DNA from 3 places in the Mesorhizobium sp. B2-3-13 genome. Region 3 is predicted to be linked to each of the others. Evidence: predicted binding sites of a transcription regulator. Region 3 holds the regulator's gene; each other region holds the start of a gene.
The links. The regulator PhoB, encoded in region 3, activates phosphate uptake and scavenging genes when phosphate is short. The targets are predictions, from matches to a motif close to TGTCATNNANCTGTCAT.
Positions count from the first base shown of each region.

Region 1: a site for PhoB is predicted at 3,182-3,198, ahead of FJ941_RS24240 (DUF1045 domain-containing protein). Genes of this name have one in related genera too.
Region 2: a site for PhoB is predicted at 3,280-3,296, ahead of FJ941_RS04615 (acetoacetate decarboxylase). Genes of this name have one in related genera too.

Region 1 is NZ_VFVQ01000024.1:9,800-15,327, reverse strand. It holds gene iolD (3D-(3,5/4)-trihydroxycyclohexane-1,2-dione acylhydrolase (decyclizing)) at 1-837, shown strand, start outside; gene iolE (myo-inosose-2 dehydratase) at 946-1,863, shown strand; gene FJ941_RS24250 (DUF3329 domain-containing protein) at 1,926-2,138, shown strand; gene iolB (5-deoxy-glucuronate isomerase) at 2,273-3,085, shown strand; gene FJ941_RS24240 (DUF1045 domain-containing protein) at 3,340-4,047, shown strand; gene FJ941_RS24235 (alpha-D-ribose 1-methylphosphonate 5-triphosphate diphosphatase) at 4,083-5,222, shown strand; gene phnN (phosphonate metabolism protein/1,5-bisphosphokinase (PRPP-forming) PhnN) at 5,219-5,528, shown strand, end outside.
Region 2 is NZ_VFVQ01000002.1:429,972-435,499, reverse strand. It holds gene FJ941_RS04630 (inorganic phosphate transporter) at 1-49, shown strand, start outside; gene FJ941_RS04625 (transporter) at 139-1,164, shown strand; gene FJ941_RS04620 (patatin-like phospholipase family protein) at 1,208-2,368, opposite strand; gene FJ941_RS04615 (acetoacetate decarboxylase) at 2,361-3,149, opposite strand; gene FJ941_RS04610 (3-hydroxybutyrate dehydrogenase) at 3,371-4,159, shown strand; gene FJ941_RS04605 (phosphodiesterase) at 4,227-4,985, shown strand; gene FJ941_RS04600 (NAD(P)H-dependent oxidoreductase) at 5,209-5,528, shown strand, end outside.
Region 3 is NZ_VFVQ01000025.1:29,591-35,118, forward strand. It holds gene pstA (phosphate ABC transporter permease PstA) at 1-415, shown strand, start outside; gene pstB (phosphate ABC transporter ATP-binding protein PstB) at 412-1,215, shown strand; gene phoU (phosphate signaling complex protein PhoU) at 1,241-1,948, shown strand; gene phoB (phosphate regulon transcriptional regulator PhoB) at 1,968-2,657, shown strand; gene FJ941_RS24750 (ROK family protein) at 2,660-3,907, opposite strand; gene xylF (D-xylose ABC transporter substrate-binding protein) at 4,179-5,219, shown strand; gene FJ941_RS24760 (sugar ABC transporter permease) at 5,362-5,528, shown strand, end outside.

The sequences.
Region 1 (5,528 bases), on a different contig from region 3:
CGGGCGCTGCCGCTGGTCGCCGACGCGGCCGAAGGGCTCGCCGAACTCGCCGCCGCGCTGCAAGACTGGAAGGCGCCTGAGGCCTGGACCGACAATGCGGTCACCGGCAAGAAAGCCTGGCAGGCCGATGCGGCCAAGGTGACGGCCTCGACCAATGCCGCTTTCCCCTCCGACGCGCAGGTGATCGGCGCCGTACAGCGCGCCATGGGCTCCGGCGTGACGCTGCTGCACGCGGCAGGCGGCCTTCCCGGCGAATTGCACAAGCTCTGGCAAGCGGGCGCGCCCGGCTCCTACCATGCCGAATACGGCTTCTCGACCATGGGCTACGAAATCGCCGGCGGGCTCGGCACCAAGATGGCCAAGCCCGACGATGAGGTCGTGGTCATGATCGGCGACGGCTCCTATCTGATGCTGAATTCCGAGATCGCCACCTCGGTGATGCTTGGCCTCAAGCTCACCATCGTGCTGCTCGACAACAGGGGTTTTGGCTGCATCAACCGGCTGCAGATGGCGACCGGTGGCGCCAACTTCAACAATCTCCTGAAAGACTCGCGCCACGATATTTTGCCCGACATCGACTTTGCCGCGCATGCGGCGAGCATGGGGGCGATCGCCGAGAAGGTGCCGTCCATCGCCGAGCTGGAAAACGCGCTGCAGAAGGCCAAGAAGAACGACCGCACCACCGTGCTGGTCATCGACACCGATCCGCTGGTTTCCACCGACGCCGGCGGCCATTGGTGGGACGTGGCGGTGCCGGAAGTGTCCGCCCGCAGCCAGGTCAACGCGGCGCGCAAGGTCTATGATGAGAAACGGCAGATGCAGACCATCGGCGATTGATGTCGGCGCCGAGGCTCCTCCCTTCTCCCGTTTACGGGGAGAAGGTGCCGGCAGGCGGATGAGGGCGGCTCCAACGAACAAGAACTGTTTTAGCACCGGAGTGACGACTTGAAAGCCAAACTGGGCATGTCCCCCATTGCATGGTGGAACGACGATCTTGCCGAACTCAGCGATGACGTGTCGCTGGAGGAATGCTTGCGCCAATCGCGCTCGGCCGGCTTTACAGGCATGGAGATGGGCCGTCGCTTCCCCAACGATCCCGCCGTCATGCTGCCGATCCTGAAGGCCGCCGACGTGACGCTCTGCGGCGGCTGGTTCTCGGGCACGCTGGTCGACGAGGAAATGGCTGCCAACAAGGACCGCATCCAGCCGATGATCGACCTGTTCAAGGCGGTTGACGCGCCTTGCATCGTCTATGGCGAGGTCGGCCGCTCGATCCAGGGCGACCGATCCAAGCCGCTCGCCACCAAGCCGAAGCTCACCAGTGATGAGATGAAAGCCTACGCGCGGCGCCTGACGGAATTCGGAGAATGGTGCGCCGAGCAAGGCATGCCGCTTTCCTATCACCATCACATGGCGGCCGTGGTCGAGACCGAGCCGGAGCTCGATGCCTTCATGCGCCATTCCGGCGAAGGCATCCCGCTGCTGCTCGATGCCGGACACCTCGCGTTTGCCGGCGGCGACGTGCTGCGCGCCATCGACAACCATCACAAGCGCATCAGCCATGTCCATGTGAAGGATGTGCGCATGGATGTGATCGACAAGCTCGACCGTACGAAGCAGTCCTTCCTCGACGCCGTGGCGCTCGGCGCCTTCACCGTGCCGGGCGACGGTTCGCTCGATTTTGGCGCCATCGTGCAGCGCTTCGCGGATCATGGCTATGAAGGCTGGTTCGTGGTCGAGGCCGAGCAGGATCCCAGGAAGAACCCGCCGCTCAAGATGGCTGAGGTCGGCTACAAGGAGCTGATGCGGGTGATGACGGATGCCGGCTACACCGTCGAGACGCAAGGCTTTCCGAGTGCCTGAAGGCTGGATTCACGGTGCCGCGCGGTCTATCTGAGGCAGATTGCTGAGTTACGGATGGCGCGATGAAAGATTATGAACACCCGTTCTTCCGCCCGCTTTGGCGGCGCATCGCCGTCGTCGCGGTCTGCCTGATCTGGTCGGTGATCGAATTCGCTTCCGGCACGCCGTTCTGGGGCGTGATCGCGCTCGGTTTCGCCGGCTACGGCGCCTGGCAGTTTTTTTATCTCTACAAGCCGGCTGAAGAAAAAGAGGCCGAGCCCGAACCGAAGGAGTGACTGGTCGCGTAGGCGATTAGCTTGCAGCGCCTCGGCCAATCTGAGGCGTCTGCGATGATCCTTTTGAACAACCGGTGAAATCGTCGGCCTGGACAAGCTGCAACCCGTCAAGCCACTGGAACAGGAGAGACAAAATGTCCAAACTGCTCGTCAAAGCCGACAAGGGCCATGGCCGCGTCGCGCATGTGACGCCGAAAAGCGCCGGCTGGACTTATGTCGGTTTCGACCTGCATCGGCTGAAACCAGGCGAAAGCGCCTCGGGAAAGACGGACGACCGTGAAGTCTGCCTGGTGTTCGTGACCGGCAAGGGTACCGCGACAGCCGCCGGCAAGGATCTCGGCCTGCTCGGCGAGCGCATGTCGCCTTTCGAGGGCAAGCCGTGGTCCGTCTACGTGCCGCAGGGATCGGACTGGTCGGTGACGGCCGATACCGAGCTGGAACTTGGCGTGTGCTCGGCGCCCGGCCTTGGCGGCGGCCTGCCGGTCCGGGTGATCGGACCGGACGATCTCGGCCAGGAGGTGCGGGGCAAGGGCACCAACACGCGCTACGTCACCAACATCCTGCCGGAAGGCCAGCCCGCCGACTCATTGCTGGTGGTCGAGGTCATCACGCCCGGCGGCCACACGTCGAGCTACCCGCCGCACAAGCATGACCAGGACAACCTGCCCGCTGAATCCTATCTCGAGGAGACCTACTACCACCGCCTCAACCCGCCGCAGGGCTTTGCCTTCCAGCGCGTCTATACCGACGCCGACAAGGATGGCCGGCGCGCGCTGGACGAAGCCATGGCGATCGAGGACGGCGACGTGGTGCTGGTGCCCAGGGGCTATCATCCCTGTGCCGCCTGCCACGGCTATGACCTCTATTATCTCAATGTGATGGCCGGGCCGAAGCGGACGTGGAAATTCCACAATGCGCCCGAGCACGAATGGTTGATGAAGGCCTGACCGCTCTGCGTTTCCGGCTGAACCTATTGGTCCAGCTTTGAAAAATCGTCGGCTAACGACCCTGAGGGTCGATTTGCCTTCGAAAACCCTTCAAAGCTTCGTCAATCCGTCATGGAAATCACCTATGGCAACAGTTCCAGTGCATGTCACCCAAAAGTGCGTAGCGGTTTTGGGACGACGACATGCACCAAATGAAGATTTAAAGCGCGTCGCACCCTCACTTCAAACGCGGCGCGCTTTAACGAGGACTTCCCATGCGTTATGCCATTTATTTCACTCCCCGGCAGGACGAGCCGCTGGCGCGAATCGCCGCCAACTGGCTGGGCCGCGACCCGTTTGGTGCCGCGACCAGGCCTGTTGAGGCCGTTGCCGACTTGTCTGCGGCGGAAGTGGCCTTCCACACCGCTTCGGCGCGCCGCTATGGCTTTCATGCCACGCTGAAAGCGCCCTTCCACCTGGCTGCCACAGAGACCGAGGCTTCGCTGCGCGCGGCGCTCGACCGTTTTGCCGAAGCAACGCCTGTCGTGACGGTCCCGCGCCTTGTCGTCAGCCAGATCGACGGCTTCTTCGCGCTTGTGCCGGATGGTCCGCTGCCTCCGCTCAACCGCTTCGCCGACGACGTCGTGCGCGATTTCGACCGGTTTCGCGCTCCGTTGAGCGAGGCCGAGATCGAGCGGCGCAGTCCGGATTCGCTGAAGCCGGCCGAGTTTCGCAATCTCTGCCAATGGGGTTACCCCTATGTCTTCGACACCTTCCGCTTCCACATGACCCTGTCCGGCCGAGCCGGACCGCAGGAAAGCCCCCGGCTGCGCGCGGCGATCGACAGCCTTTTCGCCGATGTGTTGCGCCAGCCCGTGCTGGTGGATGCGCTGACATTGTTTGTCGAACCCGAACCCGGTGCGCCGTTCATGGCGCTTTCCCAGCACGGCCTCGGACGCCGCCCGGCCCGGAAAATCGCCTGAACGAACCCGACTGCAAGAATCAAGGACTACCCGCAATGACCGTCGAAACTGTCCTTTCCAACGCCCGCATCGTTCTTGCCGACGAGATCGTCGAGGGTTCACTGGTGCTGCGCGACGGCTTTATCGCCGGCATCGATGCTGGCACTGGCCGCATCGGCGAGGACATGGGCGGCGACTATATCATTCCCGGGCTGGTCGAACTCCACACCGATCATCTCGAAGGCCATTACGCGCCGCGGCCGAAAGTGCGCTGGAACCCGATCGCCGCGGTGCTTGCCCATGACGCGCAGGTCGCGACCGCCGGCATCACCACCGTGCTCGACGCGCTCCGCGTCGGCATGGACGAAGACGCCGACCTGACATTGGACGACATCCGCAAGCTGGCCGATGCGATCGAGGACAGCGTTGCGCAGGACCGTCTGCGGGCCGATCATTTCCTGCATCTTCGCTGCGAGGTTTCAGCGCCGGATTGCCTCAAGGCATTCGCCAATTTCGACGGCGACGAGCGGGTCAGGCTGGCATCGCTGATGGACCATGCGCCGGGCCAGCGCCAGTTCGTCAATCTGGAAACCTATGCCTACTACTACCAGCGCAAGCTGAAACTCTCGGATCGCGACTTCCAGAAATTCTGCGAGAAGCGGATGGACGAATCGGCACGCAACTCCGGACCGAACCGCGTCTTCATCGCCGCCGCCTGCCAGGAGCGCGGTATCGTGCTCGCCAGCCACGACGACGCCACGTCGGCCCATGTCGACGAGGCCATTGAGCAGGGCGTGCGGGTGGCCGAGTTCCCGACCACCGAGGAAGCGGCGCGGGCCTCGAAGGCCGCCGGGCTCGGCGTGCTGATGGGCGCGCCCAATGTCATGCGCGGCGCCTCGCATTCGGGCAATGTCTCGGCCCGCACCTTGGCCAGCGACGGCCTGCTCGACATCCTGTCCTCCGATTACATCCCCTTCAGCCTGATCCAGTCGGCCTTCTTCCTCGGTGACATGGTCGAAGGCATTTCGCTGCCGCAGGCCGTCGCCATGGTTTCGAAGAACCCGGCGCAGGCCGTCGGCCTTGACGACCGCGGTGTCATCGAGCAGGGACGCCGCGCCGATCTGGTGCGCGTGCGCGTCGACGATCACGTTCCGGTCGTACGCACCGTATGGCGGCAGGGACGCCGGGTGGCATGATGGTGTCGGCCTTGATCGAGCGCGAACTGTCCGCCGAAACCTTTCCGATCCGTCACGGCGTCTTTGTCGCTGTCGTGGGCCCGAGCGGTGCCGGCAAGGACACGGTGATCGGTTATGCCAAGGCGCGTTTCGCCGACGAGACGCAACTGGAGTTCGTGCGCCGCGTCATCACCAGGCCGAGCGACGCGGCGAGCGAGGATCACGACACGCTGGCTGACGCCGCCTTCGCCGAGGCCGATGCCGACGGCGCCTTCGCCATCTCCTGGGAAGCGCATGGCCTGCGCTATGGCCTGCCTGCCGATGTCG
Region 2 (5,528 bases), on a different contig from region 3:
GATCACGCTGGCCTTCGTGCTGTTCATCATCTTCCGCCAGGTGTTCTGAGCGGGCGAAGCGACGACACTAACGACGGCGCCACATTGGCGCCGTCTCGTTTTCCGGCGACAGGTTCGCGACGAGTTCGGGCGGCAGTCATGAACGACGCATCGCATCTGGCCCTGCTTGCCGTCGACGACCAGGATCCGGCGCCTGGCCTGGTCTGGGCCTGTCACGGCTTGCCAGGCAAACCGCCGGTGGCGCTTGCTCCGCGCGACATCGCCACAGCACTGGCGATGCCGGAAGGCTGGGTGTGGCTGCATGTCGATCTCGTCGACCAGCGCGCCCATTCCTGGGTCAGCCGTACCTGCGACTTGCCGGTTTCGGCCAACGCGATCCTCGAAGGCCATGAGGACAGCCCCGCGCTGGCGCATGAGGATGGTGTGGTTCATGGCATTTCCGCCGACCTGCACAGCGAAATCGCGCGTCAGTCGACCACCATCGGCAGATTGCGCTTCGCGGTCTCGGAGCGGCTGCTGGTGACCGGCCGCCGCCATTCGCTGGCAGCGGTCGAGGAGGTGCATGAGGCGCTGGCCGCGGGGCTGCGGCCCGCCACCGCCTTCGAACTGTTCGAGGCGATCGTGCTGGCCTTCTGCGGCGGAACGAGCCTGCGGCTCGCAGCCGCCACCAAGCGGCTCGACGAGGTGGAAGATCATCTGGTGACCGAACGGCTTGCCGACGAAAGGCGGCGGCTGAAAGATGTTCGCCGGCTGGCGGTCTCCCTGCACCGGCCGATCTCGGCGCTGGCGGCACTTTTCCAGGACGAGGACCGGTCGGACTGGAAACTGTCGGAAGGCGCACACGAGACGTTGCGCCGGCTCACCACTCGTCTTGAACGGCTCGACCGGGAGGTCGTCATGGTCAACGACCGGGCGCGGCTGTTGCAGGAGGAGGTCGCCGCCGAGCTCGCGGACGAATCCAACCGCAGCCTGAAGGCACTTGCAGTGATGAGCGCGCTGCTTTTGCCCGGCTCGCTTATCGTCGGCATGTTCGGCATGAACACCGCCGGCCTGCCGCTCACACAAACGCCGGGCGGATTCGAACTGGCGCTGCTGATCGCGGCGGGCGCGACCGGCCTGTTCTACTGGCTCCTGCTGAGAGCCGGCGCCAATCTGAGATTTTGAGCCCGGCCCGGCATTCCGGACCAAGGCGTTTCAGGGCTGACCTTCAGGTCGGATCTTCGCGATGCAGGTCGTGGATGGTGACGCCGTCGGCATTGGTCGGCAGCATCAGCCATTTCTTGTGACGCAGCGTGCGCTCGGTGTCCTCGAGGCCCATCTCCCAATGCTCGCGCATCGAGGTGCCCGAAAACTCGTAGTCCTTGGCGTGGCCCTCATAGCCTTTGTGCTGGTAGATCAGGTGGACGATGTTGACCACGCCGGCGTTGGAATAGTCGGCGATCAACTCCTGCTCGCCGTCCCTAAGCTGCTCCGGCGGCACGCGCTTCAGCGCATCGAGCAGCTTCATCTTCAGCGCATGGATGCGCTCGAAATTGTCGGTGTTCTGCCGCGTACGGCTCGAATACATGATGTCCTTGTGGCGCGACAGCACGTCGGCCATGCCGCGCGGCAGCACGCCGCGGGCGCTGAACAGATCGACCTGGAAGACCAGCGAGGAACGGTCCTCTTCCTGGTCGAGCAGATATTGCAGCGGCGTGTTGGAGACGATGCCGCCATCCCAGTAATACTCGCCCTCGATGCGGATCGAGGGGAAGGCCGGCGGCAGCGCGCCGCTCGCCATGATGTGCTCCGGCTCGATACGCACGTTCTCGGTGTCGAAATAGACGAAGTTACCGGTCCTGACATTGACCGCGCCGACGCTCAGCCGCTTCTTGCCGTCGTTCAGCACGTCGAAATCGATCAGGCTCTCCAGCGTGTCCTTCAACTCGGCGGTGTCGTAGAAGCTGGTGGCGCCTTCCGCTCCCGACAGCTGGAACCAGGGATTGGGATTGCGCGGCTTGAAGAAGCCGGGCTGGCCCATCGTCATCGTCATCAACGACGAGGTCTGGTTGCGGATGTCGCGGTAGATGTCACCTTCGGGCGTGTAGGACCAGATCTTGCGGCCGGAAATCGTCTGCCAGAACTGTTCCAGCCGTTGCAGCCGGCGGCTCGGTTCATTGCCGGCGATGATCGCGGCGTTGATGGCGCCGATTGAGACGCCTGATAGCCAGCTCGGCTCGCAGCCTGCGTCGGCCAGCGCCTGGTAGACCCCTGCCTGATAGGCGCCGAGCGCGCCGCCGCCCTGAAAGACCAGCGCGATACGGTCATACTGCGCCGTGATTTCCTCGATGGTGGCGGCGGCTGCCTTGTTGCGGTTGCGCTCAAGCACCGACTTTCTCCAGCTCGGTTGCGCTGGCAGCGGATCGGCTGTGGTCAGGGAGGTAATCATGCACGACTTCGCCCAGGCCGAGCGTCAGATCGGCCTTGAAGTGAACCGCCGACACGATGTCAAGCACAGGCAGCTTCGCCACGTCGGCCATGACATGAGGCCGCAGATCGAGCGCGGCCGGCGCCGTCCAGGCTTCCTTGAGCGTGATATCAGTGAGGTAGTAGCGGACCAGCTCGCAAATGCGCGGCGTGCCGTCGACATGCGGGATAATCTTGATCAGGAAATTGGGGGCGGCGAGCGAAGCGAGCACCTGGTCATGATCAGCCTCACTGTGCTTGTAACCCATCGTGCCGGTGGCGCAGAGCACGCTACCATAGTGCAGCGTGCCGACGATCACCTCGCCTTCATGAACGATCTTGGGATTGGCAAGCTTTTTCGGGAAACCCCACAGTTCACGCCCGCCGGCGATCGGCGCGTCGTCGTCGAGATACATCGAATGGACATAGCCGCCATGTTGGCCCTTGTAGCGTACCGGGATGACCTGGCCGGTCTCGGTGTAGTCGCCGAAGCCGGTCGAATCCGGCATGCGGATGAACTCGTACTTGACCAGCGGCTCGTCGATCTCCAACGGCGCCGGCACGACGGCTTCGAGCGCCTCGCGTGTCGTGCGGTAGGTGATGATGATGTATTCGCGGTCGAAGAAACGATAAGGACCCGGCGGGAAGGAGGGATTGGTGAGCGGCATCGCATAGGCGCGCTTCACGACATCGGCGATTTCCATCCAGGTGCCCCCAACGGTTCGAAAATGACCCCGCGCGAATGCGCTGGCAAATATGTTGCACGGCACCATGACAATGCCGTGTCACCTCGAAGACGCCTTCTCACGGAGCTGGCAAAGGCCGTCGCGGGGCTGTAATCGAGCCGACATATGGCCGTGGCATTGTCGTGTTGCGTCGCACAAACTATTCTCATCAGTTCCTCCCACCTCTTGCGAGATCTCCCATGGGTTCCCTGTCTTCGAGGAATGCGCTTGTCACCGGCTCGACCAGCGGCATCGGCTTGGCAATCGCCCGCGCCTTTGCCGCCGAGGGCGCCAACGTCACCATCAATGGCCTGGGCGATGCCGCCGCCATCGAGCAGGAGCGCGCCGGCATCGAGAAGGATTTCGGCGTCAAGTGCCGCTACTCCGATGCCAATATGATGGATGGCGCCGCCGTCACCGCCATGGTCCATGACGCCGAAGAGGCATTCGGCAGCCTGGACATCCTGGTCAACAATGCCGGCATCCAGCATGTGGCGCCGATCGAGGCGTTTCCCGACGACAAGTGGGAAGCCATCATCCGCATCAACCTTTTGGCCGCCTTCTACGCCATCAAGGCGGTGGTGCCAGGCATGAAGAGCCGCAAATGGGGCCGCATCATCAACACGGCCTCGGCGCATGCGCTCGTCGCCTCGCCATTCAAGTCGGCCTATGTCTCGGCCAAGCATGGCATATCGGGCCTGACCAAGACGGTGGCGCTGGAAGTCGCGCAGGACGGCATCACCGTCAACGCGATCGCGCCCGGCTATGTCTGGACGCCGCTGGTCGAGAAGCAGATCCCCGACACGATGAAGGCGCGCGGCATGACCGAGGAACAGGTCAAGCACGACGTGCTCTTGGCCGCGCAGCCGACCAAGGAATTCGTCACCGTGGAAGAGCTTGCGGCGCTGACGCTGTTCCTGTGCTCGGATGCAGCCAAGCAGATCACCGGCACGACCTTGCCGATGGACGGCGGCTGGACGGCACAGTAGAGCTGGTCGAGAGATAACGCCTTCAGGCCGACGCCAGGGGCGCCGGCAGGAAGCAGTGCGCGGGGCCATGAAAATCATCCAGCTCTCCGATCCGCATCTGATGGCGCCGGGTGGTCGTCTCCATGGCTCCGATCCGCTCGACCGGCTGGAGGCCTGCCTGGCGGACATCGGCAGGAACCATGCCGATGCCGATCTGGTGGTGATATCAGGCGACCTGACCAATGATGGCGAGCGCGCCGCCTATGCGGCATTGGGGGAGGCGCTGTCGGGGTTCGTGCCGCCTTGCCGGCTGATGCTCGGCAACCACGACGACCGTGCGCTTTTTGTCGAGATGTTCCCGCAAACGCCAGCCGAGCGCGGGTTCGTCCAGAGCGTTTTCGATGGCAGCGATGGCCGCCTGATCCTGCTCGATACGCTGGACAGCGGACATGTCGAGGGCAGGCTGTGCCCGGCACGGCTGGACTGGCTGGACGAGAAGTTGCAGGAAGCCCGCGACCGGCCGGTCTTCCTCTTCATGCACCATCCGCCGTTCCGGATCCACATGCCGGTGCTTGACGAGGTCAAGCTCGCCAATGCCGATACCTTCCATGACGTTCTCCTGCGCCACGGCAATGTCGGCCACATCTTTGCCGGCCACGTCCACAGGCTGATCGCCGGCAGCTGGCGCGGCATACCGGTCAGCACGCTGCGCAGCACCAACCATCAGAGCGCCCTCGATTTTTCGGACAGCTGGCGGCTGGGCCACGAGCCACCCGCTTATGCTGTGATCTTCATCGATGCCGATGGAGTGGTCGTCCATTTTCACGATTTTCCTGTTGCCGGATAACACCGCCAACAGGAGCAGGACGCCGACCGCTCAACTGTGAGCCCGAGTGGGCCAATGAATTCCGCGATTTGCCGGCTTTCCCGACCTCTTTCCCACCCTGCGGTGGACCCCGGGAAAGTGCCGCAAAAGCACACGGATTTGGACATTAGTCTTGACAGAAATACAGATGTTCAATACCCGTCAGGCGATTGAACAGGCCTGCATTATGGGAGGAATGAGTGGTATGGCTTCCAATGTTTCGTTGACGGGCCTTGCCCGCGACCTCGAGGAACGCGGCAAATCGGGCAAGCCGATCCGCATCGGTCTGATCGGGTCGGGCGAGATGGGAACCGACATCGTCACCCGTGTCGCCCATATGTCGGGCATCGAGATCGGTGCCATCTCCGAACTGAACCTGCCCGCCGCCAGCAAGGCGGTGGACATCGCCTTCCAGGAAACCGGCCATGCGCGCGAAGTTTCGAACGCTTCGGCGATGACGGCTGCCATGGAGGCCGGCAAGGTGGCGGTGACCAACGACGCCAGCCTGGTCATCAACAACGATCT
Region 3 (5,528 bases):
GCTGGCCATCCTGGTCATCCCCGTCGTGGTGCGCACCACCGAGGACATGCTCAACCTTGTGCCGAACGCCTTGCGCGAGGCCGGCACGGCGATTGGCGCGCCACGCTGGGTGGTGATCCGTTCGGTGGCCTACCGCGCGGCGATGTCCGGCATCGTCACCGGCATATTGCTGGCCATCGCCCGCATTTCCGGCGAGACGGCGCCGCTTCTTTTCACGGCGCTGAACAACCAGTTCTGGTCGAGCAACCTCAACGCGCCGATGGCCAGCCTGCCGGTCACCATTTTCCAGTTCGCTCTCAGCCCCTACGAGGAATGGCAGCAACTGGCCTGGACCGGCGCACTCATAATCACATTGACGGTTCTCGCGCTCAGCATCTTCGCGCGCAGCCTGACCGGACGCAGAGAGGACAAATGAGCCAGATGTTGTCTCCAGACATGACGATTGCCACCGAGGCGGCCGCCAAGGCGAAGATCGAGGTCAAGAACCTCAATTTCTACTACGGCCAGTCGAAGGCGCTGAAAGACATCACGCTGTCGCTGCCCGAGCGCAGCGTGACGGCCTTCATTGGACCGTCGGGTTGCGGAAAGTCGACGCTGCTGCGCGTCTTCAACCGCATCTACGAACTCTACCCCAAGCAGACCGCCGAGGGTCAGGTGCTGCTCGACGGCCAGAACGTTCTCGACCGCTCGCAGGATCTCAACCTGTTGCGCACCAAGATCGGCATGGTGTTCCAGAAGCCGACGCCGTTCCCGATGTCGATCTATGAGAACATCGCCTTCGGCGTCAGGCTCTATGAGAAGATCGGCAAGGCAGAGATGGACGGCCGTGTCGAGCAGGCGCTGAAGCGCGCCGCGCTGTGGAACGAGGTCAAGGACAAGCTCAATGCCAGCGGACTCAGCCTGTCGGGCGGCCAGCAGCAGCGGCTTTGCATCGCCCGCACCGTGGCGGTGAAGCCGGAGGTCATCCTGCTCGACGAGCCGGCCTCGGCGCTCGACCCATTGTCGACCGCCAAGATCGAGGAATTGATCGACGAGTTGCAGGCCGACTACACGATCGTCATCGTCACCCACAACATGCAGCAGGCCGCGCGGGTCTCGAAGCAGACGGCTTTCATGTATCTGGGCGAGCTGGTCGAATTCGACAAGACCGAGAAGATCTTCACGTCGCCTCGCGAGAAGCGCACGCAGGACTACATCACCGGCCGCTTCGGCTGATCTCACGCATACGAGGACCAGGATCATGGCCGAACACACAGTCGCAGCCTTCGACGAGGATCTCGGACAGATCAGCAAGCTGATCAGCGACATGGGCGATCTTGCCGGCACGATGGTCGGCGGCGCCACCAAGGCGCTGCTGAATTCCGACAATGCGCTGGCACAGCGCGTCGTCTCCGACGACGCCATCATGGACGCGCGCCAGCGCGAACTCGACGATCGCGCCATCACCCTGATCGCCAAGCGCCAGCCGATGGCCGACGATCTGCGTCATGTCGTCGGCTCCATCCGCATGGCGGGCGATCTCGAACGCATCGGCGACCTTGCCAAGAACATTGCAAAGCGCGTCGGCTCCGTCGGCCTTACCGCCACCCCGCGCGATCTGTCGCACTCGATAGATTCCATGGCGCAGCTGGTGCTGATCCAGGTGCAGGGGGTAGTCGAGGAATACGCGGCAGGCGATGCCGCCGCCCTCGCCAAGCTCAGGAATGACGACGAACGCATCGACATCAAATACACTTCGGTGTTCCGCGAACTCCTGACCTACATGATGGAGGATCCCCGCAACATCACGGCTTGCACGCATCTTTTGTTCTGCGCCAAGAATCTCGAACGCATCGGCGACCACGTGACCAACATCGCCGAGAATGCGTATTATGTGCTGACCGGCACGCAACTGCCCGCCAACCGTCCGAAGCAGGACGAGACGGCGATGTCGGTGCCGGCGGCTTGACGGCAGGGATGATCAATCGATGATCGCGCCACGCATCATGGTGGTGGAGGACGAGGAGCCGCTCGGCGTGCTTCTCCGCTACAATCTGGAATCGGAAGGCTACCAGGTCGAGGTGGTGACACGCGGCGACGAAGCCGAGATCCGCCTCCAGGAGAACGTGCCCGACCTCCTGGTGCTCGACTGGATGGTGCCGGCGGTTTCCGGCATCGAACTCTGTCGGCGCCTGCGAATGCGGTCCGAGACCGAGAGGCTGCCGATCATCATGTTGACGGCGCGCGGCGAGGAGAGCGACCGCGTGCGCGGCCTCTCGACCGGTGCCGACGACTATCTGGTCAAGCCGTTCTCGACACCGGAATTCATGGCCCGGGTCAAGGCGCTGCTGCGCCGCGCCAAGCCGGAAGTGCTGTCCAGCGTGCTCAAGGTCGGCGACATCGTGCTCGACCGGGAATCGCACCGGGTCTATCGCAAGAAGAGCGAGATCCGGCTCGGACCGACCGAGTTCCGCCTGCTCGAATTCATGATGCGTCATCCCGGCCGCGTGTTCTCGCGCAGCCAGCTGCTCGACAATGTCTGGGGCGAGACGATCTATATCGATGAACGCACCGTGGACGTGCATGTCGGCCGGCTGCGCAAGGCGGTCAACAACGGCCGTATGCCGGACGTGATCCGCACCATTCGCGGCGCCGGCTACGCGATCCGCGAAGACTGAAATCAGGCTACATTCTTGCCCGGAACGCCGGGCCTCGCCAGCACGCCCGGCGCGAAAATCTCCTGGTCCACGAAGGTCAATGCGCGCATAGCGCAACCTTCGCGGATGAGCGGCAGCTCGTTCGGCTCGGTGTCGAAGGAAATCGATTCCGAATGCTGGCCGCCGGCGGTCTGGCCGATGGCCTCGCGCAAGGCCGGCTCGATCAGGTCGAAGGCGGCGGCGCTGACGCCGACCATGGCGACGGGTGCGGGATCGATCAGCGCGAACAGGCTGCCCAGCCCATAGCCCAGCGCTTCGCCGGCCTTGCGATAGGCTTCGCGCTCCGGTCCGTCTTTCTCCCTTGCCGTCGCGGCGAGTGTCCGCATCTGCGCATCGCTGACATCTGCGACCGGTTCGGCGTCCTCGCCAAGCTGCCTGGCGTTGCGCCAGATGGCGTAGTTGCCGGCATAGGCCTCGACGCAGCCGCGCCGTCCGCAGCGGCAGAGCGCGCCTCCCGGGCGATGGATCATGTGGCCGAACTCGCCTCCCGATGAATGCGTGCCGGTGAACAGCTCGCCCTTCAGCACCAGGCCCATGCCGATGCCGTGCGAGAGCAGGATGGCGATGAAGTCGTCGCGGTAGCGTTCGGGGTCGCGCCAGCGCAGCGCCACCGCCATCATGTTGCAGTCGTTCTCCATGGTGGCGGGGATGCCGAACTCGGCTTCAAGTATGTCGGCGAAGGGAATGTTCGTCTGCGGCGTGATCGGCGACCACAGCATCGCACGCGCCTCGCTGTCGGTGATGCCCTGGATCGCCAGCGCGATGCGGGCAATACTGCGGACGTCGAGATCGGGGTCCTCGAGGCGCCGCCGCACTATTGCCGTGCATTCGCCGATCAGCGCCTCGCGCGACATGGTCAGCGTGTCCAGCCGTCGCTGTTCCTCGGCGACCACCTGGCCGGAATAATCGATGACGGCGACGGACAGGAAATTCAGCGACAGCACCACGGTCATCACAGCCGCGGCCTCGGGGTTGAGGCCAAGGCCAACCTGCGGCCGGCCGCGTTTCAGTGAACCGGCTTCGTTCGGCTTGCCTTCGGTCAGGATACCCTCGTCGATCAGGTCGGCTGATATCGCCGATATGGTCGAGTGGCTGAGGCCGGTGGTGGCGGCGATCTCGGTGCGCGAGGGCTGACCACCCTGACGCACGGCTGCAATCACCATGGCGCGGTTGCGCCGGCGCAGATCGTCGTGGCGGATTCCGACCGACATGCTTCCCACATCCTCCCCGTCGCCGCGGTTCTTGACACCCCCTCGAACCTCTCCGGCAATGGGCCGAATACTGGCAGATGCGGCAGGAGCTGTCATTTATTTATTGCGGGACTCGAAAAAAGGCTCCCGGCACCTCAAAATCCATCAGAATCGATGTTGACAGTGTTCCGACGATGGATCAGTATTTTTTCGAGGCTCGAAAAAATAGGGCCTTTGTGCCGGCCTTCGGGCCAGTTTGGTCGCGCCATACGCGGCGCAGGGAGGATATACCATGAAGAGATTCACAGTCGCCATCCTGGCGGGTGTCGCCATGTCGCTGACGCTGGCGTCGGTGGCGCAGGCGAAGGACAAGGTCATCGGCGTTTCGTGGTCGAATTTCCAGGAAGAGCGCTGGAAGACCGACGAGGCCGCCATGAAGAAAGCGATCGAGGCCGCGGGCGACAAGTACATTTCCGCCGATGCGCAGTCCAATCCCGGCAAGCAGCTGACCGATGTCGAAAGCCTGATTTCCCAGGGCGCCAATTCGCTGATCATCCTGGCGCAGGATGCTTCGGCCATCGGCCCAGCGGTGCAGAAGGCGCTCGACGAGGGCATTCCGGTCGTCGGCTATGACCGCCTGATCGAGAACAAGGACGTCTTCTACCTGACCTTCGACAACAAGGAAGTCGGCCGCATGCAGGCTCGCGAGGTGTTCAAGGTGAAGCCTGAAGGCAATTACGTCTTCATCAAGGGCTCGGGTGCCGACCCGAATGCCGACTTCCTGTTCTCGGGCTCGATGGAAGTGCTGAAGGAAGCCATCGACAGCGGCAAGATCAAGAATGTCGGCGAAGCCTATACGGACGGCTGGCTGCCCGCCAACGCCCAGAAGAACATGGAGCAGTTCCTCACCGCCAACGACAATAAGGTCGACGCCGTGGTCGCGGCCAATGACGGCACCGCCGGCGGCGTCGTCGCGGCGCTGACGGCGCAGGGGCTCGCCGGCACCGTGCCGGTCTCTGGCCAGGACGGCGACCACGCCGCGCTCAACCGCATCGCGCTCGGCACCCAGACCGTGTCGGTGTGGAAGGATGCGCGTGAACTCGGCAAGAACGCCGCCGAGATCGCCTCGCAGCTCGCCGACGGCAAGAAGATGACCGACATCGCCGGCGCGAAGGACTTCACGACGCCTGGCGGCAACACCGTCAAGTCGCTGTTCCTGACCCCGGTCGCCATCACCAAGGACAATCTCAACCTCGTCATCGACGCCGGCTGGATCAAGAAGGACGAAGTCTGCGCGGGCGTCGCCGCCGGCAGCGTCGCGGCCTGCAACTGAGTTTGACCGCTTGAAGAATGAAGGCGCCGCGGCCCCCAAGCCGCGGCGTTTTCTCAAAAAGATTTGTGTTTCCGCATCACGCGGATAGCTTCTAGGCTGGGTTCGGCATCCGTGTCAGACGGCCAGCCGGTTGAAGGAAATCATGACCGACACGACGTCCAACCTGCAGGCCGATACCGCGCGCGCCTCGGAACTCGGCGCGGTTGCCCGGTTCCTGAAAGCGACCGAGATCGACACCCGTATGCTCGGCATGATCGGCGCCCTGCTGCTGATCTGGGTCGCGCTGCATGTGATTTCGAGCTTGCGTCT